3 regions of the Paraburkholderia sp. D15 genome follow, and region 2 is predicted to be linked to each of the others. Evidence: predicted binding sites of a transcription regulator. Region 2 holds the regulator's gene; each other region holds the start of a gene.
What was found. The regulator LexA, encoded in region 2, represses DNA repair genes until DNA is damaged. The targets are predictions, from matches to a motif close to ACTGTATNNNNATACAGT.
Positions count from the first base shown of each region.

Region 1: a site for LexA is predicted at 4,111-4,128, ahead of recA (recombinase RecA). Genes of this name have one in related genera too.
Region 3: a site for LexA is predicted at 8,921-8,938, ahead of imuA (translesion DNA synthesis-associated protein ImuA). Genes of this name have one in related genera too.

Region 1 covers NZ_CP110395.1:3,735,280-3,745,744, reverse strand. The annotation lists gene LFL96_RS16210 (MFS transporter) at 1-1,403, opposite strand, end outside; gene LFL96_RS16205 (sensor histidine kinase) at 1,630-3,168, opposite strand; gene LFL96_RS16200 (response regulator transcription factor) at 3,178-3,978, opposite strand; gene recA (recombinase RecA) at 4,208-5,287, shown strand; gene recX (recombination regulator RecX) at 5,295-6,047, shown strand; gene LFL96_RS16185 (DUF2889 domain-containing protein) at 6,315-7,055, shown strand; gene sucC (ADP-forming succinate--CoA ligase subunit beta) at 7,052-8,221, shown strand; gene sucD (succinate--CoA ligase subunit alpha) at 8,391-9,272, shown strand; gene LFL96_RS16170 (TerC family protein) at 9,417-10,121, shown strand; gene LFL96_RS16165 (pilin) at 10,290-10,465, shown strand, end outside.
Region 2 covers NZ_CP110395.1:2,553,485-2,563,949, reverse strand. The annotation lists gene nodI (nodulation factor ABC transporter ATP-binding protein NodI) at 1-805, opposite strand, end outside; gene LFL96_RS10945 (universal stress protein) at 1,247-1,711, shown strand; gene LFL96_RS10940 (DUF2939 domain-containing protein) at 1,735-2,400, opposite strand; gene LFL96_RS10935 (hypothetical protein) at 2,597-2,941, opposite strand; gene lexA (transcriptional repressor LexA) at 3,209-3,859, opposite strand; gene LFL96_RS10925 (sulfate ABC transporter substrate-binding protein) at 4,184-5,224, shown strand; gene cysT (sulfate ABC transporter permease subunit CysT) at 5,424-6,317, shown strand; gene cysW (sulfate ABC transporter permease subunit CysW) at 6,314-7,315, shown strand; gene LFL96_RS10910 (sulfate ABC transporter ATP-binding protein) at 7,315-8,373, shown strand; gene LFL96_RS10905 (CysB family HTH-type transcriptional regulator) at 8,517-9,443, shown strand; gene LFL96_RS10900 (asparaginase) at 9,575-10,465, shown strand, end outside.
Region 3 covers NZ_CP110397.1:439,947-450,411, reverse strand. The annotation lists gene LFL96_RS36660 (Hsp20/alpha crystallin family protein) at 735-1,175, shown strand; gene LFL96_RS36655 (Hsp20/alpha crystallin family protein) at 1,207-1,614, shown strand; partial or broken gene LFL96_RS36650 (Hsp20/alpha crystallin family protein) at 1,763-2,324, shown strand; gene LFL96_RS36645 (DUF72 domain-containing protein) at 2,644-3,558, opposite strand; gene LFL96_RS36640 (error-prone DNA polymerase) at 3,578-6,721, opposite strand; gene LFL96_RS36635 (DNA polymerase Y family protein) at 6,728-8,194, opposite strand; gene imuA (translesion DNA synthesis-associated protein ImuA) at 8,124-8,819, opposite strand; gene LFL96_RS36625 (hypothetical protein) at 9,394-10,053, opposite strand; gene LFL96_RS36620 (hypothetical protein) at 10,077-10,465, opposite strand, start outside.

The DNA of each region.
Region 1 (10,465 bases), 1.2 Mb from region 2:
ACCATCGTCACGTAGAGCATCAGGATCGTCAGGATCACCACGCTCATCGGCCAGTTGATCTGCGACGGATCGGCCTTCGGCGGGTAGCCTGCGGTCTTCAGCGTCGTCGCGAGGGTCTTGTCGAATGCCTTGCCTTGATCCTTGGCGTCGGCGGCCTTGCCGTCGTACGTATTGACCACCGTGTCGCCGACCTTGATCTCCGCCAGCGTGCCCGCCGGCGCCGCGACGTTGTCGTAATTCAGACCGGCCTTGGCCAGCGCGCTCTTCGCGATGTCGCACGAACTCGTGAACTTCGACGTGCCCACCGGGTTGAACTGGAACGAGCATTCGTCCGGATTGGCGACCACGACGATCGGTGCGCGCGCATTCGCCGCTTCCAGCGCCGGGTTCGTGTAGTGCGTCAGCGCCTTGAACAGCGGGAAGTACGTGCATGCCGCGAGCAGCAAACCGGCCATGATGATCGGCTTGCGCCCGATGCGATCCGACAGCGAGCCGAAGAACAGGAAGAACGGCGTGCCGATCAACAGCGCGATGGCGATCATGATGTTGGCGGTGCTGCCGTCCACCTTGACCGTCTGCGTCAGGAAGAACAGCGAGTAGAACTGGCCCGTGTACCAGACCACGGCCTGACCGGCGGTCAGCCCGACCAGCGCGAGAATCACGATCTTCAGGTTCTTCCACTGCGCGAACGCTTCGGTCAGCGGCTGCTTGGAGGTCTTGCCCTCGGCCTTGATGCGCTCGAACACCGGCGACTCATGCAGTTGCATCCGGATCCATACCGACACCGCCAGCAGGATGATCGATGCCACGAACGGCACGCGCCAGCCCCAGGCACTGAACGCATCCTCGCCGATCGCCGTGCGCACGCCGAGGATCACCAGCAGCGACAGGAACAGGCCGAGCGTCGCGGTCGCCTGAATCCACGCGGTGTAGAAGCCGCGACGTCCCGCCGGCGCATGTTCCGCGACGTAAGTTGCCGCGCCGCCGTACTCGCCGCCGAGCGCGAGGCCCTGCAGCATCCGCATCGCGATGAAGATCACCGGCGAAGCGAAACCGATCGACGCATATCCCGGCAGGAAGCCGACCAGGAACGTCGAGAAGCCCATGATCAGAATCGTGATCAGGAACGTGTACTTGCGTCCGACCATGTCGCCGAGCCGGCCGAACACGATCGCGCCGAACGGCCGCACCGCGAAACCCGCCGCGAAGCCGAGCAGCGTGAACACGAAAGCCGCCGTGGGATTGACGCCGGAGAAGAAGCTCTTGCTGATGAAAGCCGCAAGCGAGCCGGCCAGGAAGAAGTCGTACCACTCGAAAACCGTGCCCAGCGACGATGCGAAGATCACCCGCTTCTCATCACGCGTCATCGGCACGGGGGAGATTTGCCCGCCAACGGTAGCCATATGTCGTCTCCAATATTGATATGCACGCGGTTCGCCGGTAAGGCGTTCCCGTGAGGCCGATTATTGGAGTGGAAACTTACGGCGTACTGACGTGGAAGGGCGAATTTCGAGGGCGTGGCGGGCGGTTGGGTTGCTGTTAAAAGTCGTCAAATATCAGATAAGTTCGCCAAAAATCTGGCAACCAAATCTCATTATTCGAATGAGGCGGCTGCCCGTCGCAGCGGCCTTAGGGTAAGTCCCGTCCCCGCTCGAGCACGTCGAAACTGACGCGCACGAGGGTGCCGGCGAGTCGTGGCGAGGTTTGATAGACGTTGTCGTCGATGGTCAGCTCGCCGCCATGCATCGTCGCAATCTCGCGGACGATCGCGAGGCCCAGGCCGCTACCGTCGCCTTCGCGGCCGAGAATCCGGTAAAAGCGTTCGATCACGCGCGAACGCTCGGCAACGGGAATCCCGAGCCCGGTGTCCTCGACTTCGAGATGGACACGGCGCGCCGTCGAGTCGTGCCGGACCCGTACCGTGATCCGGCCGCCCGGCGGCGTATAGCGGATTGCGTTGTCGATCAGGTTCGACAGCATTTCGCGCAACATCACTGGATTGCCGTTCACGTCGACGGGGTCGTCGGGCGCCTCGTAACCGAGGTCCATCTGCCTCGCGAGCGCGGGCTGGACCCAGTCGCGCACCGCGCTGCGCGCCACTTCGGTCACCTCGACCGGCGTGAAAATCTGCCCCGACATGCGATTCTCCGCGCGCGCCAGGGCCAGCAATTGCGTGACGAGCCGCGCGGCTTGCTCGGAACTGGTGGCGATCTGCTCCAGCGAGCGATGCACCTCCGCCGACGCATCCTGCCGCAACGCCAGCTCGGCCTGCGTACGCAGCCCGGCGAGCGGCGTTTTCATCTGATGCGCGGCATCGGCGATAAAGCGCTTCTGCAATTCCATGTTCTGTTCGAGGCGCGTCAACAGATCGTTGAACGAGGTGACGAGCGGCTCGATTTCCGGCGGCGCGCGTCGCGCCTCGAGCGGCGACAGATCGTCCGGCCGACGCGCGCGGATATGCGCCTGCAGCGCATGCAGCGGCGCGAGGCCGCGCGACAGCCCGAACCACACCAGCAGGATCGCCAGCGGCAGGATCACGAACTGCGGCAGGATCACACCTTTGATGATGTCGTTGGCAAGCTGGCTGCGTTTGTCGAGCGTTTCGGCGACCTGCACCAGCACCGGCTGCGCGCCGGGCGTCTGCGGAAACTCCACGGTCGTATAAGCCACGCGGATGTCGTTGCCGCGCAACATATCGTCGCGAAACTCGACGAGACCCGGTTGCGGCCGGTCTTCCTCGTGCGGCAGCGGCATGTCGCGCTCGCCGGCCACCAGTTCGCCGCGCGTGCCGAGCACCTGATAGAACACGCGGTCCACGTTGTCGGTGCGCAGAAAATCGCGCGTGGAATCGGGCAGCGACAACTCCGCCACCCCGTTCACCGGATGAATCTGGCGCGCCAGCACGTAAGCGTCCGTTTCGAGCGCGCGGTCGAACGGACCGTTCGCGATCGACTTGGCGACCAGATAGGTGACGGCGAGGCTCATCGGCCAGAGCAGCAGCAGCGGCGCCAGCATCCAGTCGAGAATTTCGCCGAACAGCGAGCGCGGGCGTGCTTCGGCGGCGGCCTCGGTTTCGTCCGGCGGGGCGAACGGATTGGCGTAGCGCTCGTCGCGCGCCTCGTCGAGATCCGCCGCGTGCGCCGTGGCGCGGTCTTCGCGCGCGGACATGGTGGCGCTCTACTTGAAGTGGTGGCTGGCCGGCATGGCGCCGGACGGCTCGGATTGAGCGGCGGGAGCTGAGGCGGAAGCGGGTGGCCCGGCGACGCCGGCTTCGGCCTCGGATGCCGCCTGTGTCTGGCTGCCGGCCGCGGGCGCGGCCTTCTCCAGACAGTAGCCCAGTCCGCGCACGGTGATGATGCGCACGCCGCTCGGCTCGATCTTCTTGCGCAGCCGGTGCACGTAGACTTCGATTGCGTTGTTGCTGACTTCCTCGCCCCATTCGCACAGATGGTCGACCAGCTGTTCCTTCGAAACCAGCCGGCCGATCCGTTGCAGCAGCACCTCGAGCAGACCGAGTTCGCGCGCCGACAGGTCGATCACCTGCTCGTTGACATACGCGATCCGCCCGACCTGATCGAACGACAGCGAGCCGTGGCGCACCACCGTCGGGCCGCCGCCCGCGCCGCGCCGGGTCAGCGCGCGCACGCGCGCTTCGAGTTCGTTCAGCGCGAAGGGTTTGGCCATGTAGTCGTCGGCGCCGAGGTCGAGGCCCTTCACGCGTTCGTCGACGCTGTCGGCGGCGGTCAGGATCAGCACGGGCAGGGTGGAATTGCGTGCGCGCAGGCGGCGCAGCACTTCGAGACCGGACATGCGCGGCAGGCCCAGATCGAGAATCAGCAGGTCGAAACTTTGCACGGAGAGCGCGGCGTCGGCCTCTATACCATTCTTTACGTGGTCTACGGCATAGGCCGATTGGCGGAGTGATCGAACCAGACCGTCCGCGAGTATGCTGTCGTCTTCGGCAATCAGAATTCGCATGGTGCGCCAGCCTGGCCTTGCCGGCACCGCGGGTATCCCCGGCGCACAGCGGTCTCCGAAAATTATTGTGGGTAGTTGGGCAGTGCGACGGTAAAAATGCGCGTTCGCATGAGAATCGCGCTTGCCAAAACTACTGTTTTTTTATACAGTGTCTGGGTTTCGTGCGCTGCCTTCAAAAACGGGCGGCACACCTGCCTCAGACGCCGTTCATCATAGCAAAGGACGATTCATGGAAGAAAGCAAGAAAGGCTCGGCTGGACTGACTGCTGAAAAGAGCAAGGCACTCGCTGCCGCACTCGCGCAGATCGAAAAGCAGTTCGGCAAAGGGTCGGTCATGCGGCTCGGCGCAGGTGAGGTAGTCGAAGACATCCAGGTGGTTTCAACCGGATCGCTCGGCCTCGACATCGCGCTGGGCGTCGGCGGTTTGCCGCGTGGCCGTGTGGTCGAAATTTATGGTCCGGAATCGTCGGGTAAAACCACGCTGACGCTGCAAGTGGTCGCTGAAATGCAGAAGCTCGGCGGCACGGCAGCGTTTATCGACGCGGAACATGCGCTGGACATCCAGTACGCAGGCAAGCTCGGCGTGAACGTGAACGAGCTGCTGGTTTCGCAGCCGGACACCGGTGAACAGGCGCTTGAAATCGCGGACGCCCTGGTGCGTTCGGGCTCGATCGACATGATCGTGATCGACTCGGTCGCGGCACTCGTGCCGAAGGCTGAAATCGAAGGCGAAATGGGCGACTCGCTGCCGGGTCTGCAAGCGCGTCTGATGTCGCAAGCACTGCGCAAGCTGACCGGCACGATCAAGCGCACGAACTGCCTGGTGATCTTCATCAACCAGATCCGCATGAAGATCGGCGTGATGTTCGGCAACCCGGAAACCACCACGGGCGGCAACGCGCTGAAGTTCTACGCGTCGGTGCGTCTGGACATTCGCCGTATCGGTTCGATCAAGAAGAACGACGAAGTGATCGGCAACGAAACGCGCGTGAAGGTCGTCAAGAACAAGGTGTCGCCACCGTTCCGAGAAGCGATCTTCGACATTCTTTACGGCGAGGGTATCTCGCGTCAGGGCGAAGTTATCGATCTGGGCGTCACGGCCAAGATCGTCGACAAGGCCGGCGCCTGGTACAGCTACAACGGCGAACGTATCGGTCAGGGCAAGGACAATGCGCGTGAATTCCTGCGCGAAAATCCGGAAATCGCTCGCGAGATCGAAAACCGCATCCGTGAATCGCTGGGTGTGAATGCCATGGCCGAAGCGGTAACCGCTGGTGCCGGCGCAGAAGTCGCGGACGAAGAAGAGTAACCATCAAGTGATACGCAAGGGCCGGCCGTTGTCCCATGCTGGACGCAGTGCGGACGGCCCACGCGCTAATCGTGATTCAGATAGCGATTCTTTTAGCAGCGACGACCCGTTCGACCCATCCGAATCGTTCGACGCGCACGACCGCGCCGAGGGCCGAGGCCCGCAGCGCGCGTCGTTCAAGCCGTCCCAGTCTGCCGGTTCCGCTTCTGGTTTCGGTTCCTCCGAAGCCGCTCAACCCGGCGAGTCCACCTACACCCGTTCGCGTCGCGTACCCGGCGAAGCAAGGCCGGATCAGGACGAAGCCAGGAAATCCCAGCGCCCCGTCCGTTCCCTGAACGGGCGAGCACTCGGCTATTTATCCCGTCGTGAATACAGCCGTGCCGAACTCGCACGCAAGCTGAAACCGTACGTCGAGGAAACCGATTCGCTCGATACGCTGCTCGATCAACTGGAAGCCGAAAACTGGCTGTCCAATTCGCGTTTCGCCGAAAGTCTGATTCATCGTCGTTCGTCGCGATTGGGGGCGAGCCGCATCATCGGTGAACTGAAACAGCACGCGGTCGATTCGACGCTCGTCGAGGAAGCCAGTGCGCAATTACGCGAGACCGAATTCGCGCGCGCCCAGGCCGTGTGGGAAAAGAAATTCGGCCGCTTGCCCGAATCGCCTGCCGAACGCGCGAAGCAGGCGCGCTTTCTGGCATCGCGAGGTTTCTCGGGTTCGACGATAGGCAAAATCCTCAAGGGTCTCGACGACGAGTGATCCTGGCAACCCGCCATACGGTCGTCCGTTAGAACGCGTTCAAGTCTTTCCCCTGCGCCTCTGCCTGGCCGTCACCGGCGCGTTGTTCCGCCGCTGTCCGGCGAGCGCCATCGAAGCATCCCGCCGCGATCGTCGTCAAAAAAACCGCTTCGAGATAGCGCCTAACCCGCTCAGCCGCGCGCCGCTTGGGCCTGCGCAATCCAGCCTGTCCCAAATACCCAGTATGCTAAAATTCGTGGGTTTTCCAATCCGGCCTTTCCTTCCCGCATGCCGCTTTCCTCGCCCGTAACCCGTCAGTTGCGCCATCGCCGCGCAATCCGCGCGGAAGCCTATGAGCGAGCCGATGGCCTGTGGGATGTGGAAGCGTGCTTGACTGACGAAAAACCGCGCGACGTGGTGCTTGCGTCGGGCGTCCGGCCCAATGGTCAGCCGATCCATGAACTCTGGCTTCGCATCACCATCGATCGCTCGCTCAATGTCGTCGACGCCGAAGCGTCGTCCGACTGGGTGCCCTATCCAGGGCAGTGCGAAGTCAGCAATCCCGCCTACCGTGCCCTCATCGGGCTCAATCTGCGCCATAACTTCCGCCGTGAGTCTGCCCGTTTGCTGGGCGGCACGGCCGGTTGCACGCATCTCACCGAGCTATGTGCAATTTTGCCGACCGCCGCGATTCAGGCATTCGCCGGCGACGTGTGGCGCACCGGTGACAGCGCGCGCGGCGCGGCAGCCCGTTCTGGAGACGAATCGTCCAACAGCACAGGCGAGCATTCCAACGACAAACCGCCATTCCAGCTGGGACGCTGCCACGCGCTGCGTTTCGACGGCGAGGCGGTGCAACAGTTTTATCCGCGCTGGTATGGCCACGCACCGCGTTCCGCGGAGCGCGTGGCAGCGTCAGGCGACGGAGCGGTCCGCCAGACAGGCAAGGGCGGCAACGTGTCCGGCATGAACGACGGCAGCGGAAACGAAGTTCAATCCAACTCTCAGACTGAAGGGAATCACGCATGAAGATTCACGAGTACCAGGGTAAGGAAATCCTGCGGAAATTCGGCGTCGCGGTACCGCGCGGCAAGCCGGTCTTTTCGGTGGATGATGCGGTCAAGGCCGCGGAAGAGCTCGGCGGCCCGGTTTGGGTCGTGAAGGCTCAGATCCACGCGGGTGGCCGTGGCAAGGGCGGTGGCGTGAAGGTCGCCAAGTCGCTGGAACAGGTTCGTGAATACTCGAACCAGATCCTCGGCATGCAGCTCGTCACGCACCAGACCGGTCCGGAAGGCCAGAAGGTGAATCGTCTGCTGATCGAAGAAGGCGCTGACATCAAGAAGGAACTGTATGTCGGCCTCGTGATCGATCGCGTTACGCAGAAGATCGTCGTGATGGCATCGAGCGAAGGCGGCATGGACGTCGAGGAAGTCGCGGAAAAGACGCCCGAGCTGATCCACAAGATCGCCGTCGACCCGGCAACCGGTCTGAAAGACGCCGAAGCCGACGAGCTGGCCACGAAGATCGGCGTGCCCGCCGCTTCGCTGCCGCAAGCTCGCGCGATCCTGCAAGGCCTGTACAAGGCATTCTGGGAAACCGACGCATCGCTGGCCGAAATCAACCCGCTGATCCTGACCGGCGACGGCAAGGTCATCGCGCTGGACGCCAAGTTCAACTTCGATTCGAACGCGCTGTTCCGTCATCCGGAAATCGTCGCGTACCGCGATCTGGACGAAGAAGATCCGGCTGAAGTCGAAGCGTCGAAGTTCGACCTCGCGTACATCTCGCTCGACGGCAACATCGGCTGTCTGGTGAACGGCGCCGGCCTGGCCATGGCGACCATGGACACCATCAAGCTGTTCGGCGGCGAACCGGCGAACTTCCTGGACGTGGGCGGTGGCGCCACGACCGAGAAGGTCACGGAAGCGTTCAAGATCATGCTGAAGAACCCGAACCTGACCGCGATCCTGGTCAACATCTTCGGCGGCATCATGCGCTGCGACGTGATCGCGGAAGGCGTGATCGCGGCGTCGAAGGCCGTGTCGCTGAAGGTGCCGCTCGTGGTCCGCATGAAGGGCACGAACGAAGACCTGGGCAAGAAGATGCTCGCCGAATCCGGTCTGCCGATCATCGCGGCCGACAGCATGGAAGAAGCGGCTCAGAAGGTCGTCGCGGCGGCATCGGGCAAGGCGTAAGCCAGACCCGGAGCGCGTTTGTTCGAACAGACGCGCTCGCCACGCGCATTCACCAGGATTACGAATGGCGGCGCACGTGTGACGCATCAGCGGCGCCGGTGGAGAACATCCCGCCGGCCGACGCAAACTCCGCGCTACACGTCGACGCCAAACGAACAGAGGTCAATACATGTCGATTCTGATTAACAAAGACACCAAGGTCATCACGCAGGGCATTACCGGCAAGACCGGTCAGTTCCATACGCGTGCTTGCCGCGAATATGCAAACGGCCGCGAAGCGTACGTTGCAGGCGTGAACCCGAAGAAGGCCGGCGAAGATTTCGAAGGCATTCCTATCTACGCGAGCGTCGCCGAAGCCAAGGCTGAAACGGGCGCGACCGTGTCGGTGATTTACGTTCCGCCGGCAGGCGCTGCCGCTGCGATCTGGGAAGCGGTCGAAGCCGACCTGGATCTGGCGATCTGCATCACGGAAGGCATTCCTGTGCGTGACATGATCGAGCTCAAGGCACGTATGCGCGCGAAGAACAGCAAGACGCTGCTGCTCGGACCGAACTGCCCGGGCACGATCACGCCGGACGAACTGAAGATCGGCATCATGCCGGGTCACATCCACCGCAAGGGCCGTATCGGCGTCGTGTCGCGTTCGGGCACGCTGACGTACGAAGCAGTCGGTCAATTGACGGCGATCGGCCTCGGCCAGTCGTCGGCGGTCGGTATCGGCGGCGACCCGATCAACGGTCTGAAGCACATCGACGTGATGAAGATGTTCAACGACGATCCGGATACGGACGCCGTCATCATGATCGGCGAGATCGGCGGTCCGGACGAAGCCAACGCGGCCGAGTGGATCAAGGACAACATGAAGAAGCCGGTGGTTGGCTTCATCGCGGGTGTGACGGCGCCTCCGGGCAAGCGCATGGGCCACGCCGGCGCGCTGATCTCGGGCGGTGCGGATACGGCCGAAGCGAAGCTGGAAATCATGGAAGCCTGCGGCATCAAGGTCACGAAGAACCCGTCGGAAATGGCGCGTCTTCTGAAGGCGATGCTGTAAGTCGACATTCGCGCGCAATCGAGGCGCGAATTTTGATACGCTTACGGAACCCTTTCGTGAGCGTACGGTTTGAAAAAAGCGGGGGAGTGCAGACTCCTCCGCTTTTTTATTGGCTGTGCGCCAGACCTGACTGGCCTTCCGCCCATGCTCGAATTCCTTGCCACGCTCCATTGGGGCGCTGTCGTTCAGATCATCGTCATCGACATTCTGTTGGGTGGCGACAACGCGGTCGTGATCGCGCTCGCCTGCCGCAACCTCGCGCCGTCGCAGCGCACGCAGGGCGTGCTGTGGGGCACGGTCGGCGCGATCGTGCTGCGCATCGCGCTGATCGCGTTCGCCGTCGCGTTGCTCGACGTGCCGCTGCTGAAGTTCGCGGGCGGGCTGTTGCTGCTGTGGATCGGCGTGCGGCTGATGGCGCCCGCGCATGACGTGCACGAGCACATCAAGCCGGCCGACAAGCTGCTCTCGGCGATCAGAACGATCATCGTCGCGGATGCGGTGATGAGCCTCGACAACGTGATCGCCATCGCGGGCGCGGCGGAAGCGGCCGATCCGGATCATCGCCTCGCACTGGTGATTTTCGGGTTGGTGGTCAGCATTCCGCTGATCGTGTGGGGCAGTCAGCTGGTGCTGAAACTACTCGATCGTTTTCCGGTCGTGGTCACGCTCGGCGCGGCCTTGCTCGGCTGGATCGCCGGTGGTTTGATCGTCAACGATCCGGCCGGCGACCGGTGGCCGATCCTCGACACGCCGGCTGCGGAGTACGGCATGTGCGCGGCGGGCGCGCTGTTCGTCGTGATCCTGGGGTACCTGCTGAAGCGGCGCAATGCCGCGCGCGCAAGCGCCTGAGCCGCTCGCGCAGGCGCGTCTGGGCGACGCGCGTCAGCACCTAGCACAGATTACCGCGCACCAAACATTAGCCATTCGGCTGACTGTCGGCGGCAAGCCTCAATCGCTACGATTTCAACGCCTGTTCCCGATCCGTGGGGCAGGCGTTTTCGTATCAGGAGTCTGCTCATGACCGTTACCTTGCCGTTTTCGCCTTATACCCAATCGTCCCTGCCGCCGCGTTTCTCGCTGGAGCGAGCGCGCTGGTCCGCGCGTCTCGTGCGCGCTTGCCGCCGCCTGAACCTTGCGCTCGGCTTCACGCTGATCGAACTGATGATCGTGCTGGCGATCGTCGGCGTGATCGC
Region 2 (10,465 bases):
GCGCGTCGTTCACATAGCAGAACAGCGTCTCGCCGCTGATCTCGGTACGTTCGACGAGCGGCGCAAGCTCGTCGCGCAACGCCACCGGATCGGGGCCGAAAATCTCGATCACGTCGCAGCCGATCTCCGACGCGATCAGCGCATCCGGCGCGCCCTCGGCGATCTTGCGGCCTTCCTCGATCACGCACAGGCGGTCGCACAGCCGTTCGGCTTCCTCCATGAAATGCGTGGTCAGCAGAATCGTCTTGCCGCGCGCGAGCAGCGAGCGCAGCCGCTCCCAGATCAGATGCCGGGCCTGCGGATCGAGACCGGTGGTCGGTTCGTCCATGATCAGCACGTCGGGATCGTTGACGAGCGCGCGCGCCAGCGTCAGACGCCGCTTCATGCCGCCCGACAGTTCGCTCACGCGCGCATCCGCCTTGCTTTCGAGGCGCGCGAATTCGAGCAGCGACGGCACCATCGCGCGGCATTGCGCGGCGCTCAATCCGAAGTAGCGGCCGAACACCAGCAGGTTCTCGCGCACCGTGAAATCGGGATCGAGGTTGTCGAACTGCGGCACCACGCCCACGCGCGCCCGGGCGACGCGCGCGCGGCCCGGAATCGGTTCGCCGCACAGACGGATGGCACCGGCGTCCGGCGCCGCGATGCCGAGCAGCATGCGCAACGTGGTGGTCTTGCCCGCGCCGTTCGGGCCGAGCAGGCCGAAGCATTCGCCGGCATCGACATGAAACGACAGACCGTCGACGACCGTCTTCTCGCCGTAGCGTTTTTCAACCTGATGAAACTCGATGGCAGCGTCGGACATGGATCGAGGAAAGCTCCGGTAAGAGGTGCGGCTTGCGTGTGACGGATGCCGCCGGCGTGAGGCGATCCGGCGGTCCGGCGGTCCAGCGTTCCGGCTCGCGCGATTGGCATGGACGGCTCGCGTGGCACGAGCGCAACGCATGCCACGAGTGGCCGGTTGGCACGCTCGCCGCGCGTCGCCGCGAAGGCCGCCTATTCTAGGGCATCGCCAGGCTGGCAAAGGGCGTCGTCCCGATGTGCAGCAGGGCTTTCGTGCAGTGCGGCATGGGGTTGCACGGCCGGTTCGCTTTGCTACCTATCACCGCCAATCCCCCTACGCACCGGTTTAGGGCGCGATGGGCGGGTGCGCGTCGCACGGTTAGCGTTTTCCATCCCTTGCAAGCTGAATTGCGGCGCACCATGATTGATTCAGACCGTGCGCTCCGCGCGGAGGGAGAAAATCATGGCGAGCTACCAGAAAATCCTGCTGTGCTACGACGGCTCGCGCGAAGGCCGCAAGGCATTGCGTTGCGGCGCCGATCTGGCGTTGGATCTGAAAGCCGAAACGCATTTGCTGTCCGTGGTGGATATGCGTTCTAGCATCGCGCAAAGCGCGGGCCTGCTGACCGATGTGGCGTGCGGGAGCTTCGAGAAATCCGCTCGCGATATCTTGCAGGAAGGCGTGGACTGGCTCACCGAGCGCGGCGTGAGCGCGCAGGGGCACTTTGCGTTCGGCCATCCGATCGACGAGATCGCGAACCTGGCCAACGAGTTGCACGTCGACCTCGTGGTGGTCGGCCATCGCTGCCGCACCGGCTTGTCGCGATGGTGGATGGGCGCCGGCAACACGCCGCTGCTCGACCGGATTTCGTGCAGCATTCTGGTGGCGTGTTCGTCGTCGGCGGAGCAGGAGCAGGCGGCGGCCTGATCCGGCCGGCCCGCGAGCGGCCATTACTCGTTCAGGTCCACCGCGGCCAGCTTCCACGTGAACAGGCCTTCGCGCGCGAAGATCGCCGAATAACGCGCGTCGCCCGCGCCATGCTGGTACGTGACGACGAACTCGTTGAGGCCGCGATAGCCCGCCGTGGTCTGGGGCGGTTGCGGCGGCGTGGGGGTTGCCGGTGTGCCGGATGGTTGCGTTGACGGTGTTGATGGCGTTGCCGGGGCGGGCGCGGTTGCGCCCGGCGCCGCATCCGATGCGGGCGGCACGGCAGGCGCGGGCGGCCGCTCGCCAGGATTGCCGCGTGGCGGCATGCCGTTGAGCAACGCGGCGACGCCGTCCGGCGTCGCATACGCATCCACGAGCGGACCGATCAGCGCAACGCCGATCATCGCGCCGATGGCGGCAAACGGATTGCCGCTGCCGTGCTGGTCCAGGCGGCGCGTCAACAGGCCGGTCACCTGTTGTTTCAGGCTGTCGCGCAATGCGGGAAAGTCGACGTATTGATTGACGGTCTGCGCGTCGCGCGCATCCGCCGCGCGTTTGAGATTGTTCAACGCGATATACGGCGACGCATAAGCGAACCCGAGCGCGGCAATCACCACGACCACGATCAACGTCACGATCAGCGGGCGGGTGGCGCTGCCTTTCATCGGTGCGTTCGAGCGTCGGTTCATTCGGGTCCTGGTTCGCGGGGTCCTGGTTCGCGGGGGCAATCGCGGGGTGAATCGGATTGAAGCGGGCATCGCGCGGAATTCTCCATCGAATGTGATCTAACGTGGACCACGGCCACGCCAAAACGATCCCTGCGCGACATCCGGCGTTATACCCGATGTGATACCCAGCGTCATATCAAAGCGACAATCCGAACCTTCAGGCTTCGACGGCTGCGCCCTGCACATTCGCTTCTTCGGCGATACACCGGTCGATCATGCGGCACACCGCGTCCACGGTGCCGACCATGATCAGCCGCGATGGACCGTGATAGACGCGCACCGGCGCACGGCGCGCCGGCTCGGCGGTATTCAGGCCCGAGTTCAGCGACACGCGTGCAAACGCCGGCAGCGCGGAGGGCAGGCTCGATGCGCCGTCGGCGGAATCGAACAGCGATGGCGTGCTCGCCGCCGATGCCTCGATCAACGAGCAGGGCACCAGCTTGCGCAGATGACGCAGACGGCCGAACTGACGGAAGGGCAGCAGACGGGCAAGGCGTTCCATGATTCTCTCCAGGCGATGCAACGATGATGCAACGTGAGTGCGGCGGTAACGCCGCTTTAACGCTGGCTTCGAGCGTCGCCCAACGTACGGGCGTGTTTCGACAGACGGCGTGGAAACACGCCGTCACGCAGAAAAGAAACCAACGTGAATGCCTGCGGCTCAATCCCGGACGATTCACGAGCCAGCCGCGAGAGCTAGCTTCGATGACGCGGGGATTCAACCGCTGAGGACCCGCCGCCGAAACACTGACGAACCCTCGACGACCGCTTAAAACTCGCTCGGCCGTATCAGTCCGACGGCGATCCCTTCCAGCGCGAATTCCGCACTGCCGGTCTCGACGAAGATGTTGTCGTAGTCGGGGTTCTCCGCAATCAGCTCGATACCGTTCGGCCGACGCTTCAGACGCTTGACGGTCACATCGTCACCCAGCCGCGCGATGATGATCTGGCCGTCTTTCGCCTCGCTTTTCTTCTGCACCGCGAGCAGGTCGCCGTCGAAGATGCCCGCGTCGCGCATGGACAGCCCGCGCACCTTCAACAGGTAATCGGGCTTGCTCGAGAACAGCGCCGGGTCGCACGCGTAATGCTGCGAGATATGTTCCTGCGCGAGGATCGGGCTACCCGCCGCGACCCGCCCGATCAGCGGCAACGACAACTGCATGATGCTGGCGTGCGGCAGCGTGAACTGATGCGGCGAATCTTCCTGCCCGCTCAGCAGCCGGATGCCACGCGAGGCGCCGGCCGCGAGTTCGATCACACCCTTGCGTGCCAGTGCGCGCAGATGCTCCTCGGCGGAGTTCGCGGAACTGAAGCCGAGTTCGGCGGCGATCTCCGCACGGGTGGGCGGAAAACCGGTGCGTTCGATCGCCCGGCGGATCAGATCGAACACCTGCTGCTGGCGTGCGGTGAGTTTGGTCATGGTCACTGTATGTATGAACAGGTGACTGTATTTTTATACAGTATTCCGCGCAATTCAAGCTTTACTTTAAGTTCGTCCTCCCGGACACCGCCGCGAGGTCGCGATAACGCCGGTAAACGGCGCTTGAACATCCGATTTCGCGTCGCAACGCCTTGTCTGGCTGTCATTACCACTTTTGCGTATTAAAGAATGAGGAAACATTATTTTTAATGATGAAAGCTCTTCGATAGACTGCCCTTCGAGTTGGCGCTCATGTGCACGTGACCGCGACGTAGAACAACACCACACGCTGTTTCAGCGGACCACCACGCGGAGAAAGTTGACATGAATCACCGGAATACGGGGCTGGCAGGCAAGACGAAGAAACTCATCGCGGCACTCGCGCTCGGCGCGGCCGGCGCACTCGGCGCGATGGCGCAGGCACAGGCGGCCGACACGACGCTGTTGAACGTGTCCTACGACCCGACCCGCGAGCTGTACCAGGACGTCAATCAGGCATTCGGCAAGGAATGGAAGGCGAAGACCGGCGAGACGATCACCTTCAAGCAGTCGCACGGCGGCTCCGGCGCGCAGGCGCGCTCGGTGCTCGACGGCCTGCAGGCGGACGTCGTGACGCTGGCGCTGGCGTACGACATCGACGCGCTGGCCAGCAAGGGCCTGCTCGACAAGGGCTGGCAGAAGCGTCTGCCGGACAACGCGTCGCCGTACACGTCGACGATCGTGTTCCTGGTGCGCAAGGGCAACCCGAAGCACATCAAGGATTGGGACGATCTGACCCGGCCGGGCGTGTCGATCGTGACGCCGAATCCGAAGACCTCGGGCGGCGCGCGCTGGAACTACCTCGCGGCCTGGGCGTATGCCGAGCATCAGCCGGGCGGCAACGACCAGAAGGCGAAGGAATTCGTCGGCAAGCTCTACAAGAATGCCGGCGTGCTGGATTCGGGCGCGCGTGGCGCGACCACCAGCTTCGTGCAGCGCGGTATCGGCGACGTGCTGATCGCGTGGGAAAACGAAGCCTTCCTGTCGCTGAAGGAATTCGGTCCGGACAAGTTCGAAATCGTCGTGCCGTCGGTCAGTATCCTGGCCGAGCCGCCGGTGGCCGTGGTGGACAAGGTGGTCGACAAGCATGGCACCCGCAAGGTCGCCGAAGCGTATCTGAACTTCCTGTACAGCGAGGAAGGTCAGGAGATCGCCGCGCGCAACTTCTATCGTCCGCGTTCGAACAAGGTGCCGGCCGAACTGACCGCGAAGTTTCCGAAGCTGAAGCTGTACACCGTCGACGATTCGTTCGGCGGCTGGACCAACGCACAGAAGACGCACTTTGCCGACGGCGGCGTGTTCGATTCGATTTATCAACCGCAGTAAGCGAGCATTGTCCGCCGCCGCGGGCGGTGGGTAACACGCCGGTGCGGTAGCGCAGAAGATCGTGCAGGACCCTCGAGCGCGCCCATGGGCGCGCTTTTTGGCCGCCAGGGCCCGGCGGCCGCCGACCGGCGCGACGCGGTGAAAACCGCGCCGCGCCGGCCAACCGCAACGCAAGCCTCAACCCGAACGAGTAACCAGCATGACGACGTTGACCTTCCGAAAACCGAGCGCGTTGCCCGGTTTTGGCCTGACACTCGGCATCACCGTGGCGTATCTGAGCCTCGTGGTGCTGATCCCGCTGGCGGCGACTTTCCTGAAGACCGCCACGCTCGACTGGGCGCAGTTCGTGCGCGCGGTCACCTCGCCGCGTGTGCTCGCGTCGTATCGCCTGACGTTTTTCTCCGCGCTGGGCGGCGCGTTGATCAACGCGGTATTCGGCTTTCTGGTCGCGTGGGTGCTGGTGCGCTACACGTTCCCGTTCAAACGTATCGTCGATGCGGTGGTCGATCTGCCGTTCGCGCTGCCGACCTCGGTGGCCGGCATTTCGCTCGCTGCCGTCTACGCGGGCAACGGCTGGATCGGACAGTATCTCGAACCGCTCGGCCTGAAGATCGCATTCACGCCGGCCGGCGTGCTGGTCGCGCTGACCTTCATCGGCTTGCCATTCGTGGTGCGCACGGTGCAGCCGGTGCTGGAGGAGTTCGAACGCGAGCAGGAAGAGGCCGCCGCCTGCCTCGGCGCGTCGCGCTGGCTGACCTTTCGCCGCGTGGTGCTGCCGGCGGTGTTTCCCGCCTTGCTGACCGGGTTCGCGCTGGCCTTCGCGCGGGCGCTCGGCGAGTACGGTTCGGTGATCTTCATCGCCGGCAACGTGCCGATGAAGTCCGAAATCACCTCGCTGCTGATCATCACCAAGCTCGAACAATATGACTATGCGGGCGCCACCGCGCTGGCCGTGGTGATGCTGGTCGTGTCGTTCCTGATGCTGCTGTTCATCAATACGTTGCAGTGGTATCTGCAGCGCCGCACCAGCCGCGGCGGCGCGGGTCCGGCGCCGGTCGCAAGCGTCGCGGCGCTCGGCGGAGGTGCGCAATGAGCCGGACGCAGAGTCAACCCCAGACGCAAACTCGAACGGAAAACGCGCCGAACGTCGCGCGCCGTCCCGATCCGGTCACCGAACCGCCGGTGGTGCGCTGGCTGCTGACCGGCATCGCGCTGCTGTTTCTCGCGCTGTTCCTGGTCGTGCCGCTGGTCGCGGTGTTCTATCAGGCGCTCAACAAGGGCCTCGGTTTCTATCTGGAATCGCTTGCCGATCCCGATGCGTTGTCGGCCATCAAACTGACCGTGATCACCGCCGCGATCGCGGTGCCGCTGAATCTCGCGTTCGGTCTCGCGGCGTCGTGGTGCATCGCGAAGTTCGAGTTTCGCGGCAAGGCGTTGCTGACCACGTTGATCGATCTGCCGTTCTCGGTGTCGCCGGTGATCTCCGGCCTGATCTACGTGCTGATGTTCGGCGCGCAAGGCTGGTTCGGTCCATGGTTGCAGGACCATAACGTGCAGATCATCTTCGCGGTGCCGGGCATCGTGCTGGCGACGATCTTCGTCACGTTCCCGTTCGTCGCGCGCGAACTGATTCCGCTGATGCAGGCGCAAGGCAACGACGAGGAAGAAGCCGCGCACGTGCTCGGCGCGTCCGGCTGGCAGATCTTCCGCCGCGTCACGCTGCCGAACGTCAAATGGGGCCTGCTGTACGGCGTGATTCTGTGCAATGCGCGGGCGATGGGCGAGTTCGGCGCGGTGTCGGTGGTCTCCGGCCACATTCGCGGCCAGACCGACACGATGCCGCTGCACGTCGAAATTCTCTACAACGAATACAACTTCTCGGCGGCGTTCGCCGTGGCGTCGGTGCTGGCCTTGCTGGCACTCGTCACGCTCGGTCTGAAGCTGCTCGCCGAGCGCCACATGTCGGCCGAACTGACGGCGCGCGACGTGCCCGCGCATGCGGGTCCGGTCACGCCGCCCGCGGCTTCGTCGCACTCGTTCAAGGCCACGCCTGTCTCGCCGCAACACACGCTCAAGCAAGGAGAGCTGTAATGGGTATCACCGTTCGTAACCTGCAGAAGCGCTTCGGCGATTTCGTCGCGCTCGATAACGTTTCGCTCGATTTTCCGCCGGGCGAACTGGTTGCGCTGCTCGGGCCGTCGGGCTGTGGCAAGACCACCTTGCTGCGCGTGATCGCCGGGCTCGAATACGCGGACGGCGGTCAGGTCGTGCTGCAAGGTCAGGACGTCGCGACGGTCGGCGCGCGCGAACGCGAAGTGGGCTTCGTGTTCCAGCATTACGCACTGTTCCGGCACATGACGGTGTTCGAGAACGTCGCCTTCGGGTTGCGCGTGAAGCCGCGCAAGGAACGGCCGTCGGAAGCGGTGATTCGCGAGAAGGTGCACGAGCTGCTGAAGCTGGTGCAGCTCGACTGGCTCGCGCAGCGCTACCCGTCCGAACTGTCGGGCGGCCAGCGGCAACGTATCGCGCTCGCGCGCGCGTTGGCCGTCGAGCCGAAAGTGCTGCTGCTCGACGAACCGTTCGGCGCGCTCGACGCCAAGGTCCGCAAGGAGCTGCGCAGCTGGCTGCGGCGTCTGCACGACGACCTGCATATCTCGACGATCTTCGTCACGCACGATCAGGAAGAAGCGCTCGAAGTGGCCGACCGTATCGTCGTGCTCAATCGCGGGCATGTGGAGCAGGTCGGCAGTCCGCAGGACGTGTACGACCATCCGCAGACTTCGTTCGTCTACGAGTTTCTCGGCGCCGCCAACCGGCTGCACGGCAATGTCGACGCGAGCGGTTTCGTGGTGGACGGCGCCGCGTTGCCGGTGTCGATCAAGGCCGATTTCAAGGGGCCGGCGTTCGCCTATGTGCGGCCGCACGATCTGCAGTTGTATCCGCAGGCGTCCGGGCATCGCGAGGGGATCGTGGTCGACGTGCGCCGGGTGGTGACGCTCGGCGGCTCGGTGCGGGTCGAACTCGCGGGCCGCGAGGGCAACCTGCTCGAAGCCGAACTGGATCGCGAGACATGGCGCGATCTGCAACTGACGGTGGGCGACGGCGTGACCGCGGTGCCGCGCGCGTTGCGGGTTTTCCCCGCGCAGTGAGCGGTGCGGCGGTGTGGCGAGGGGCGGTGAGCGGTATCTGAAGCGGAGCATCGGCCGGCGCCGCGCCCGGCACCCAAGGCAGCAAAACTCGGTGTTTCAATAAACTCGAATAACTCCACTCTGGCTGAACCGGAGACATACAGATGAACTTCCAGCAATTGCGCTTCGTGCGCGAGGCCGTGCGCCAGAACATGAACCTGACCGAGGTCGCGAACGTGCTGTACACGTCGCAATCGGGCGTGTCGAAACAGATCAAGGATCTGGAGGACGAACTCGGCGTCGATATTTTCATCCGGCGCGGCAAGCGTCTGACGGGGCTCACCGAGCCGGGCAAGGCGGTGCATCAGCTGATCGAGCGCATGCTGCTCGACGCGGAAAATCTGCGCCGCGTCGCGCGTCAGTTCGCCGATCAGGACAGCGGCCACCTCGTCGTCGCGACCACTCACACGCAGGCGCGCTACGCGCTGCCGAAGGTGATCCGTCAATTCACCGAGGTGTTCCCGAAGGTGCATCTGGCGTTGCGCCAGGGCAGCCCGCAACAGATCGCGCAGATGATCATCAACGGCGAGGCGGATATCGGCATCTCGACCGAGGCGCTCGACCGTTTCCCCGACATCGTCACGTTCCCGTGCTATTCGTGGCATCACGTGGTGGTGGTGCCGAAGGATCATCCGCTGGTGGGCCGTCCGAACCTGACGCTCGACGAGATCGCCGAATTTCCGATCGTCACCTACGACCAGGACTTCACGGGCCGCTCGCACATCGACCAGGCATTCGCGAAAGCGGGCGCGCTGCCCGACGTGGTGCTGACCGCGATCGACGCCGACGTGATCAAGACCTACGTCGAACTGGGCATGGGCATCGGCGTGGTGGCGGCGATGGCCTACGACCCGAAGCGCGACAGCGAACTCGTCGCACTCGACACGCAGCATCTGTTCGAGGCGAGCACCACGCGGGTCGGTCTGCGCAAGGGCGCGTTCCTGCGCGCGTACGCGTACCGGCTGATCGAAATGTTCGCGCCGCAGCTGAACGAAGCGGAAATCGCCGCGCAGTTGCGCGAAGCGGTTTAAGGCAAGCGCAGCGCGGGGGCCGCCGTCGTGCGGCTTAACCCGTGCGGCCCGTTCCGCGGCCCGTCCTAAGCGAACGGGCATCCGTTTTTTCACGCATGGCGGCGCGCGGCGCATCGCTTACAATCGCCGCCATGAATACTCCGACCTCCTCTCCAGCCGCGCCTCCGGATCAGGGCGCCGCCTCCACGTCCTCCCCGTTGCCCCGCATTGCGGTGCTGGCCACCGGCGGCACGATCGCCGGCGCCGCGCCGGACGCCACCAACACCTCCGGCTATCAGGCGGGCGTGGTCGGCGTCGAGCAACTGCTGTCCGTCGTGCCGGCCTTGTCGACGGTCGCGCGCATCGCACCCGAGCAGGTCGCCAGCGTCGACAGCAAGGACATGGCGATGTCGCTGTGGACCACGCTCGCGCAACGCGTCAACGCGTTGCTGGCCGCCGACGAGATCGACGGCGTGGTGATCACGCACGGCACCGACACGCTCGAGGAAACCGCCTATCTGCTGCATCTGACGGTCAAGTCGGACAAGCCCGTGGTGCTGACCGCGGCAATGCGCCCGGCCTCGGCGCTGTCGGCCGATGGTCCGCTGAATCTGCTGAACGCGGTGACCGTGGCCGGCCATGCGGCGTCGCGCGGGCAGGGCGTGCTGGTGGCATTCAACAACAGGATTCATAGCGCGCGCGACGTGGTCAAGACGAGCACCTACGCGGTGGACGCGTTCCATTCGCCGGAGATCGGCGCGCTGGGTTGGGTGCAGGACGGCCGCGTCGAATACCAGCGCGCGGTCGTGCGTCCGCATACCCTGGGCACCGGATTCACGATCGGCGCGGCGTGGCAGCACGTCGAAGTGGTCGCGAGTTACGCGGGCGTGTCGCGCATCGCCGTGGATGCGCTGGTTGCCGCGGGCGTGCGCGGCATCGTCGTGGCCGGCACGGGCAATGGCTCGATCCACGCGTCGATGCAGCAGGCGCTCGCCGATGCGGCTTCGCAAGGCATCGCGGTGGTGCGTTCGTCGCGCGTGGGC
Region 3 (10,465 bases), on a different replicon from region 2:
AAGTCATCACCCGCCACTGTCCCAAACCGACCCGCTCAGCTCAGACGGTCGTCTCCGAAGCGGTCAGTCCATCGAATCGAGCTCTCCGAACTGGATTTCCGTAAGGCGGCCATTGGGGACTTCACCCAGTTGGCCAGCATCGGTCAATCGTCGATTGGTCAGACATGTCAACTGTCGGAGCCGTTGCGGACTGCCGCTTTCCGAAAAATCGCTCATCCTTCGGTTGCAGACGGCGGGGAACTGTGCGGGCACTTGCGCCGGCATGCGGTGCTCGCCTCCATGCCAGTCGCGGTGATCTCGGCCGGCAATCCGCCGGTCGAAAAGCAGGCACCGTGGACATTTTTCCTACGCAAACCGGTCGACGTGGAAACACTGACACTTGCAGCAGCGCGGCTGGTTGCCGGACGGTTGCCGAGGATGTCCGCCCGACCTTTTCTCGGAGACCCCGCACGGTCCCGATGGCGACCTGTTCCCTCCAGGTGCTGGCCCTGAGGCAGAGACGTCCGGACCGCTCCGGTCGGAAAGCGGGTGCTTTGCGGTAGGGGCGACCGGTCAGAAATTTCGTCGTGGCTGCCCTTGAAATTTCAGCCCGCGATTTCTATCTTGATTTCCGCTCAGGCAGTCGCGCCCGCAATCGGGCGCGCTGCGTGTTTCGATTTGTTTGCCCTCAACTGGCAGGCGAACTGGAGCGCGTGTGCCCGTTCGCCTCCGTAACTTCAAAGGAGGATACGACCATGAGTGATCTCTATTCCGGCGCCGATCTCTTCGGTGAATTCGCCCGGTTGCAGCGACAGATGGATACCCTTTTCGGCGGTTTCCCCTCCAGCCTGCGCTCCAGCCGCGTCGGCGCTTTCCCGCAGATCAATATCGGGACCACGGACGACTCTATGGAAATTGTCGCGTTCGTACCAGGTCTCACGACGTCCGAACTGGACGTCTCCATTGAGAAGGGGCTGTTGACCATCAGCGGCGAGCGCAAACGCATTGCGCCGCAGGGGAGTGGCGATATCCGTACCTACGCGCAGGAGCGGTTCTCCGGCTCATTCCGTCGCGCGATCGAACTGCCACAACATGCGGACCCCGACAAGGTGCAGGCACGCTACGCCAACGGCTGCCTGACCATCAGCGTCGGCAAGCGCGAGTCGTCGAAACCGAAAGCCATTACGGTCCAGTAAGTTTCTGTCCAGCCAGTCAAGGAGAATAGTCATGAACGAAAAGACCCAACTCACAGGCCGTGAACAGAACGCGATCTCCCGCAACGGGAGCGAACGGCCGGCACCGCGGGCAACCATCGCTCCAGCCGTGGACGTGTTTGAGGACAGCCATGGCATCACGCTGTGGGCAGACATGCCCGGCGTCACGAAGGAGACGCTTGAAGTGAAAGTGCATGACGGCAATCTGTATATCGAGGCCGAAGCGTCGGTACCCACGCCTGCCGGTCTGCGACTGCAGCACGCCGAAATCCGCGAGCCTCATTTCGCGCGGGCGTTTTCGCTCAGTCCGGACTTCGACGCATCAAAAATCGACGCCAGCCTGAAAGACGGCGTGCTGCAACTGACGATACCGAGGCGCGACGAAGCCCGGCCGCGGCGCATCGAAGTGCGAACGGACTGAGCAGATGACAGGTGTCGGTAGGATTTGATTGGCGACCGTCTGGTCCACCGTTCAGTAAGGAGAGCTCTGCGTTGGCGGCGACCGCCAACGCAGAACTTCGATCTGGCGCGGCGGCCGTAGTTTCTCTGCGTTGGTGGAAAGCAAAGTGATGAACTCTGATCCGAAAAAATGGAACCCCTTCAAGTTTCTTCGCGGGGTTGCCCGCAAGTCCGATGCGGACGGGCCGGAACGTCCGCCGTCGAGCGAACCGTCAGAATCTTCATGGGCCGGGTTTGCGTTTGTTTCCTCGAGAACCTTGGCGCGCCCTGGAAGAGATTTTCCACGACCCGTTTGCCGGCCGTAGCGCGCTCGAACGATGGTTCGGCGACTTCAGTTCACCACGCTTCCAGCCTCGCATCGACGTCGTCGATGAGGGGCCGGTGCTGCGCGTGACTGCAGAACTGCCGGGGATGGATCGCGAAGACGTGAAGGTGAGCGTCGAGGGCGGGGCGATCGTGCTGCGTGGAGAGAAAAAGCAGGATGTACGCAGTGAGGAAAACGGCTGCTATCGGCTGGAGCGGGCGCATGGACGCTTCGTGCGCACAATTCCGATGCCTGAGTACGCTGATCCCGGTCGCGCCCTGGCAAAGTTCGACAACGGCGTACTCACGTTGACCGTGCCGAAAATGGAGCCGGCACCGTGCACCAGTCGCACAATCGATATCGGTTAGGGCGAGCATGCAAAGTCCCCAATGGTGGCGGGCGATCGAATCGCCAAAGTGAGCTGTTCAGCAACGCCGTAGCTCGGTCCGGTTTTGGGCGACAGACCATCGAACCCGGCGCCCACGAGTGACTGTTTGTCATTCGTTGCCGGTCGTTCACCGAAGGCTTGAGGGGGACGGTTTGTGGCCGGATCGAAGCAGTGTCACCCGGAACTTTGCTCGCCGCAAAGCGGTCGTTGGGCAAGGGCCTTGGAGATCTAGCGCATGGAACCGGACGACGACCTCGACGGCAGTTCATGGCAGATAACCGCCGGCGAACGTATTGGCATCAGGCAAACGGAACAGCCGCGCTCCGTTCTAAAAGTCGCGTGAGCGTTCTTGCGTTGCGTTGCCCCTGATCTTCGTAGTTGTTATTGAAAATCACCTGTGTGCGCGCAACGAGCGCGGCTATCCGTCTGATCTCGTCGGCGAGCCCGGCAAGCTCTTCATCGCTATAGTCGTAGTTAAACCGGTCGCTGGCCGCGGCTGCGTCCTTGATGTTCCAGGTCTCGTGATTACGGCCATGAAGGCGGACCAGGGCAAGCTGATCGTTCGTCACCTCCCACACCGATGGAATACTGTTACCCGAACCTTGTGGCTCGTCGACGATCACGTTGACGAGACCACGCTCGCGTTCGAATGCAAGCGTCGAGGCAGCGTGCTTTTCGTCGAACCACGATCTGTTGTGAAACTCGACGGCAACGGTATAGCCGGCCATGAACTCAGCACAATGGGCGACGTGCGCAACGTCCCTTGGCGCGCTCGTCACCCACGGCGCAAACTGGAAGTGCACCGCACCGAGCTTTCCGGCCGCGCGCAATGGCTCGATCGCTTTCAGATACCTGCGCCACAATTCGCTCCGGACGTCGTCCGGCACGTCTTTGTAGTACAGGTTTTTCTTGCCGTTCTGGGGCAGGGCGGCTTGCATGTCCTTCGGGAACATGTCGCGTGCCGTCTGATGGCCGGTGAATAACCTGAATGCCTTAATATTGAAGACGAAGTCCGCCGGCGAGCGCTCGACCCACAAAGCCGAATTGGAAGCACTCGGCATCGCGTAATAACTTGAATCGACCTCAACGGTCGGGAATTGACTCGTGTAGAAACGCAGTCGCGCCTCGGCGCTCGTACAACCCGGCGGATAGAATTTCTTGCTTTTGATCAGCGTCGGATCAGTCCAGCTGGCGGTACCCACGCGCACATCCATTTTAAGTTCCTCAAGCGATTCAGCAGAAGTTGCGACTCACGGTACGGAGCGTTCCGAGCAGGTCAGAAACGTCGACCAGCCGCTGGGCAACCAGATGCCGTACCTCACCCTCGCGCTGCCACACGCCATAGACCGCCAGCAGGGATGCGCCGAGCGCCTCGCGCCGGAATTTTTCAAGTACTGACTTCCAGACGATGATATTCACCGATCCGGTTTCGTCCTCGAGGGTCATGAACATCACGCCGTTTGCCGTGCCGGGCCGCTGCCGCACGGTGACGATGCCGCACGCACGCGCCAGCTGGCCATTACGATAGCGCATCAGCACGTGCGTGGGCATCAGCCGCTTTTTCAGCAGCAGCGGGCGCAGCAGCGCGACGGGGTGCCGGTTCAGTGTCAGCCCCGTGGACCGGTAATCGCCGATGATGCCTTCGCCTTCGCTCGGTGGTGAGAGCGAGGGTGTGGCATCATCGCGCGCAGCGCCGCGCAACAGATCCCGGTCCGGTACCGCCGCGACCGCGCTCCATAGTGCCTGCCGCCGGTTGCCGGCAAGGCGCACGAGCGCGTCGGCGTCAGCCAGCACCTGCAGGTCGTGCCGGTCGAGCTGCGCGCGGTTCGCCAGATCAGCAGTCGAAGCAAACACGCGTACCGCTCGCGCCGCTTCGATACGTGCTGCCGCCTCCGCTCTCATGCCGCGCACGAGGGACAGCCCCAGACGCACCGGCGTGTTTGAGCCGTCTCCTTCGAGCGTCGAATCCCAGTTGCTCACGGTGACATCGACGGGCAGCACGATCACGCCGTGCCGCCTCGCATCCTGGACAAGCTGCGACGGCGAGTAAAAACCCATGGGATAGCTGTTAAGCAGCGCACAAAGGAACGCAGCCGGCTCGTGGCACTTGAGCCAGGCACTCGCATACACGAGCAGCGCAAAGCTGGCCGCGTGACTTTCAGGGAAGCCGTATTCACCGAAGCCCTGGATCTGCGCAAAGATCGATTCGGCGAATTCGCGGTCATAGCCGCGCTCCAGCATGCCATTCACGATGCGGTCGTAATAGTGTTGCAGGCCGCCCTTGCGCTTCCACGCGGCCATCGCCCGGCGAAGCTGATCAGCCTCGCCGGCGGAAAAGCCCGCCGCGAGCATCGCCACCTGCATCACCTGTTCCTGGAAGATCGGCACGCCGAGCGTGCGCGCGAGAGCTTTCTCGACATCAGGACTTGGGAATGACACGGGTTCAAGGCCCTGACGCCGGCGCAGATACGGGTGCACCATGCCGCCCTGTACGGGGCCCGGACGCACGATCGCGACCTCGATCACGAGATCGTAGAAAACGCGCGGGCGCAGCCGCGGCAGCATGCTCATCTGCGCGCGCGATTCGATCTGGAAAACCCCGACGGTGTCGGCGCAGCAGATCATCTCGTAGGTGGCCGGGTCTTCAGGAGGTATGTCCTGCAGTTCGAACGGCTCGCCGCGCTGCTGCGCAACGAGATCGAGCGCGCGTCGGATCGCCGACAGCATGCCGAGAGCAAGAACGTCGATCTTGAGCAGCCCCAGCGCTTCGAGATCGTCCTTGTCCCACTGGATGACGCTCCGGTCCGGCATCGACGCGTTCTCGATTGGGACGAGCCGGGAAAGTTTCCCGCGCGCGATCACAAACCCGCCGCTGTGCTGTGAGAGATGTCGCGGGAAACCGAGTAGCTGCATCGCGAGCGTCGCCCATTGCTGGATCAGCGGTGTTTCCGCGTCAAGCCCGCTCTCGGCGAAACGCCTGAGCAGATCCTGACTCGAATCGAACCAATGGTGCGCCTTCGCCACGCGATCGACGATGGACAGATCGATCCCGAGCGCCTTGCCCGACTCGCGGATCGCGCTGCGTGGCCGGTAGGTCGTGACGGCAGCCGCAATGGCGGCACGCGTGCGCGTGTACTTTGCATAGATGTACTGGATAACTTCTTCGCGGCGCTGGTGTTCGAAGTCGACGTCGATATCCGGCGGTTCCCCGCGCTCCCTGCTGATGAACCGCTCGAAGAGCATGCTGCTTCGTGCGGGATCGACCTCGGTCACGCCAAGGCAATGACAGACCGCCGAGTTGGCCGCCGATCCGCGGCCCTGGCACAGTATTCCGGCATTACGGGCGAAGCGCACGATGTCATAGACGGTCAGGAAATAGGGCTCATATTTCAGGTCCGCGATCAGCGCGAGCTCGTGCTCGATCTGTTCCTGCACGCTGTGTGGAATACCGGCAGGATAGCGCCGCTGCGCGCCGATGTAAGTCTCCTGCCGCAGATACGCAGTCGGCGTCGTGCCGTGCGGCACCAGTTCGTCGGGGTATTCGTACCGCAGTTCATCCAGCGAAAACGAGCACCGGCTCGCAACGTTCAAGGTTTCCGACAGCGCAGCGCGGGGGTAGAGATTCGCGAGCCGCAACCTGGAGCGAAGGTGCTGTTCAGCATTCGGCGCAAGGTCAAATCCGCATTCGGCGACCGGCCGCCCGACGCGGATCGCGGTCAGCGTGTCCTGCAGGGGCTTGCGCGAACGCACGTGCATGACCACGTCGCCCGTCGCAGTTACCGGCACGTCATGACGCATCGCCACGGTCTCCACCACGTCGCGGTGGATGTCATCCATTGCACGCGCGAGCAACGTCAATGCAACCCAGACGCGACCGGGAAACGTTTCGGAGGCCCATTCGACCTGCGCGTCCAGTCGCGCGGCCGATGCAGGGAAATCCGGCAACACGACGACGAGGCAGTCAGGCAAGCCGCGCAGATGGGACCAGGGCGCTTCGCCGTGATCCAGATCGCGCGGCGTGAGCAGATAGGCACCCTTTGCCGTGCGAGTACGAGCGAGCGTGATCAGTTCGGACAGGTTTCCGTACCCATCGCGGTTCTGCGCGATGGCGAGCAGATTGATCGCCGGCGAGCCGTCGGCGTTGGTCAGGCGAAAGCGCGCGCCAACCAGCAGTTTGATGCCCGCTTCCTTTGCCGCGACGTGCGCACGCACAATGCCTGCGAGCGAGCATTCGTCAGTGATCGCGATCGCTTCGTATCCAAGTTGCGCGGCGCGCGTCGACAGTTCCTCCGCGTGCGAAGCACCATGCAGGAACGAGAAGTTGGAAGAGCACTGCAGCTCGGCATAGCCGGGCAGGGCGAATGACGCGGTATCCATGATCGTTCAGCCAAAGAGCCCATGCAGATACCAGCGCGCTTCCTCATCGTCGCGACTGCCGACGCGCTCCCGGTAGATCCAGTAGCAGATCGCGTCGTCGGATTCGGCGACGAAGTAGTCGCGTGTGACGAGTTCGCCCGCGAACCAGCCGGCCTCGACGCGCTCGCCCGGCGACACCATGCGCAGCGGCGTGCCGTAAAACGGCCGGTGTGCACGCATGAGAAGCTTCACGGGTTTTTCCATTAACCAGACCGGTCGGGGCGTGTCGCTCGGCGGTGCCACCCACTTCGCGGCGTCGGTGAGCGGCACCCAGCGCGCGGCCTCTTCGGGCCGGTGGTCAGCAACCGGCGCCGGCCGCAGGACGTTCTCCGGACCGAGGCGTGCGACGAGCAGCTCCATCAGGCGCGCGTGATCTGCCGGCGAGCCGCCAGGCTCCGGAAAGAGCGAATCCGATTCGGGCGCTGCCGCCTGAACGTCGCGTGCCTCGATCCCGATCGCAATCACCGCAGCAGCCAGATCAACGCGCGCGAGCCGCTCGCGTAACAGCCTGACGACATGCTCCTCACGCCATGTCGGCTCGGCGAGCGCAATATCGATCGTCGTTGGCTCGATAGCCGCGCGGCCGCGTTCGTGTTCGAGCACGACGCCGAGCCGGACGATCGCCAGCTGCTGGTTCACGAGCCATCCCGTCATCTGCGCGATCAACCTGCGCGCGGCGAACAGACAGGCTTCGGCGTGTTCGATGCGATCCGGCATTTCCACGCGCGCAGAAAAAGTCGGCGGCAACTCAAGCCACTCATGTGCCTCGGGCGCACCTCCGGTCGCGCGATCAAGCTGTTCGATCAACGCGACGCCGCAGCGTTTTTTCAGACCCGCGCGCGGCAGTCGCATCAGTTCGCCGATCGTCTCGCATCCGATGCCGGTAAACCATTCGGCGAATTTACGGGCTGGCGGCAGGAGGGTAACAGGTAGTGCCGACAGCGCGCGCAATAGCGATCGCTGTGAGAGTGCCCGGCCGCCGCCGTGCCGCGCGAGCAGCCACGCGCCGTCGCCAGTCGGCGCGACGCCAAACGATCCAGTCACGCCGATCGTCTCCGCCACGCGCTTCATGGCGCGCAGAAGCGCGCGCACGCCACCGAAGAGCCGCAGACTCGCGGAGACGTCAACCAGCACCGTGTTTTCGGCGGCAAGTGCGACCTGCGGTGAGAACTGCATGAGGCCCGTCGCCAGTGCAACGGTGGTGGCGTGTTCGCGCGCCGGATCACGTTCGCGCAACTGCGCGTCCGGAGCCATGGTCAGAACGCCGCCGCGCCGCATGCCTGGCCGTACGCCCGCAGCGCGTGCGACATCGTCGAGCACGAGCACCCGTTCGCGATCGAGCACGACGAGGGCCGCCCCCGCATCACGCGACCACTTCGGCCGGAACACTTCGAGGCACAGTAGCGGGAGGTGAACGCCGATCCACACTTGCATTTCGATTCACATTCAGGATGGGCGAAGGGGAGAGCAGTACAGAAAGCGTGTCGTCGCGCCGCGGCCCACGCCGCTTCACAAACTCCACATTCACGCCGTCGCGCACCGGGCGCAGCGCAAGTCGCAGCGGCGCGGTGGAAGCGTCGCTCGCGGCCGCCAGTGGTCTGATCAGGAAGAACAACGTGTCGGACGTCTGCGCCGCGAGATGAAGGCGGCGCAGCGACTCCGGCCGCACGTGGTTTTGCCAGAAGATCAGCGCACCGGTGGTGCCCGCGCGCAGGATCTGCTCGGCGGCCCACAGCGCGTCGGCCGTTTTCCCGGCGTGCAGCACGCGCACGTGCTCTGCCGATAGGCCCCAAGCTGCCAGTGCCGCCGGCTGAAGGCGGTGCGGTGGCTGCAACAGCATGACGGGCCGGTCGGCGATTGCTGCAAGGGCAGGACGAAGAAGCCGCATTTCGCCCACGCCGTGACCTGAGACGAGCAGCTCAGTCAGCGCGCCACGAGGCCAGCCACCGCCCGGCATTCCAGCGTCGAGCTGCGGGCTGCCAGACACCACGACGCGCGTGTGCCGACCGCCCAGCTGGGAGCCCCGCCAAAGGGTTATTCCCCCCGCCTCCGAATACATAGTTGTGTCGAGGGCACCATCGATGGAACGCGCCCGTTCTTCGGGGGTGCGTAACTGCTGTCCGGCTGTGGCAGTCCGAGTCACGATCAGGCTCCAATAATACTGTATAAATATACAGGTATCTTAGCCCAAGATCCCAACTTTTAGATAGGCGACGCCGGGCTGCCAGGAAACCGCATTCGTTGGACTAGCATGCAATTAGCCAGACGCAAAAGTACGGAATTGACGGGACTGCCGGGATAAGCGGATATTCAAGGGACCACCGGGCGGCGCAGTTACGTCCCAGCAACTTGCCGACACCGCTTCGCTGAAGGAGGGTGAGAGGCGCTTGACGACCCGCAGGAGCCATTCTCCCGGCAATCCTGAGCAGCCGCTCTAAGACTTACTACAGCCACGTGGGCTACATAAGCGCGTTGGAGTCGACGCGCTTATGCAAACTACAGTAGTAAGTCAAGGGAGCATGACTGGGAAGACTTGGCCGTCGCTACCTTGTCAGCGCTCCCGAACGACACGACGCTGGCACGCTCGAGGAAGACCCGAAGTGATGTCGGGTGCTCCCTTTCAGCATCCATCTTTATTGCGTCGCCATTGCCGACATATACTGTTCTCGCACTGCCAAGCCTCCATAGGGCAAGTGAGATGCTGTGACCGTCGCAACATAATCTGAATACGCATATTCCACCCTTGCCACCGCCACGGGTTTTTCCATTAGAGAGGTCAATGTGGTATCGCCGGTCGTCGCCGTCGGAACTCCAAGGGCTTCGCGCAGTTTTTGCAAGGCGATCCGCCAGCTCTGCCTAGTCTCGGATTCAGTCATGTCCCGGCGGTACAGATTGATCGCCATGAGTGTGCGGTCCGGTTTAAAGCTGAACCATATTTCGCTCACAGGCGGGCCGTTTGTGCGAAGCAGTTGCGCCGGTACGCCGCGACAGCGCAGATAGCGAAAGCCACGTGAAATCTCGTCGCAATGCACGTTGTCGCGGGCCATCTGTTCGGCCACTTCCGTCTCCGTACTGCGATCGAGCTGCAGTCCGAGGGCCGGACGGTCCGGTGCCGCAATCGAGCCTCTTTTCCTCAAAATGGCGTTGTCCCGCATGGATACGACGACTTTTGAATCGACCGTATCGACTGGGCACGGGACGCCGAGTTTAGCCAGAAGCTGCCGCCCCTGCGACGTATGCATCCAGCCAATTGCAGCGACGCTCACGCACGTCGCTGCAATGAGGCCAGCCATATTGCGCGTGCTTCGCGCCGCCGTTAGCCGGAGCATGATGTCGCAACCGTAGGAGGCAGATAAAGCGGGCCTCCGGGCGTAGCGTTCGTGATAGTGCTGCGCAGGTTGAACAGAGTCGGCACCGCACTATATTGGAACTTTGTGCCAACCGGGATACCGGCGGAATTGGTCGCGGTGAGCGGGTAGGTTCCATTGGTCGTCGAGGTCAAGGCGGCAAAGTCCGCGGCGGGTAGCTTGCTTTGCAACGTCGCGACCAGGTCCACCATGAACTGATCGAACACGCAGCCAGGCACGCCGACGTCGTTATGGGCGGTCGTCATGTCCTGACACATTTCCGGTTGGGCGTCGACATCACCGGCAACCTTGACCGGTCCTGGATACGTATACGGCCCCCCGAGGAGAGATTCGAACT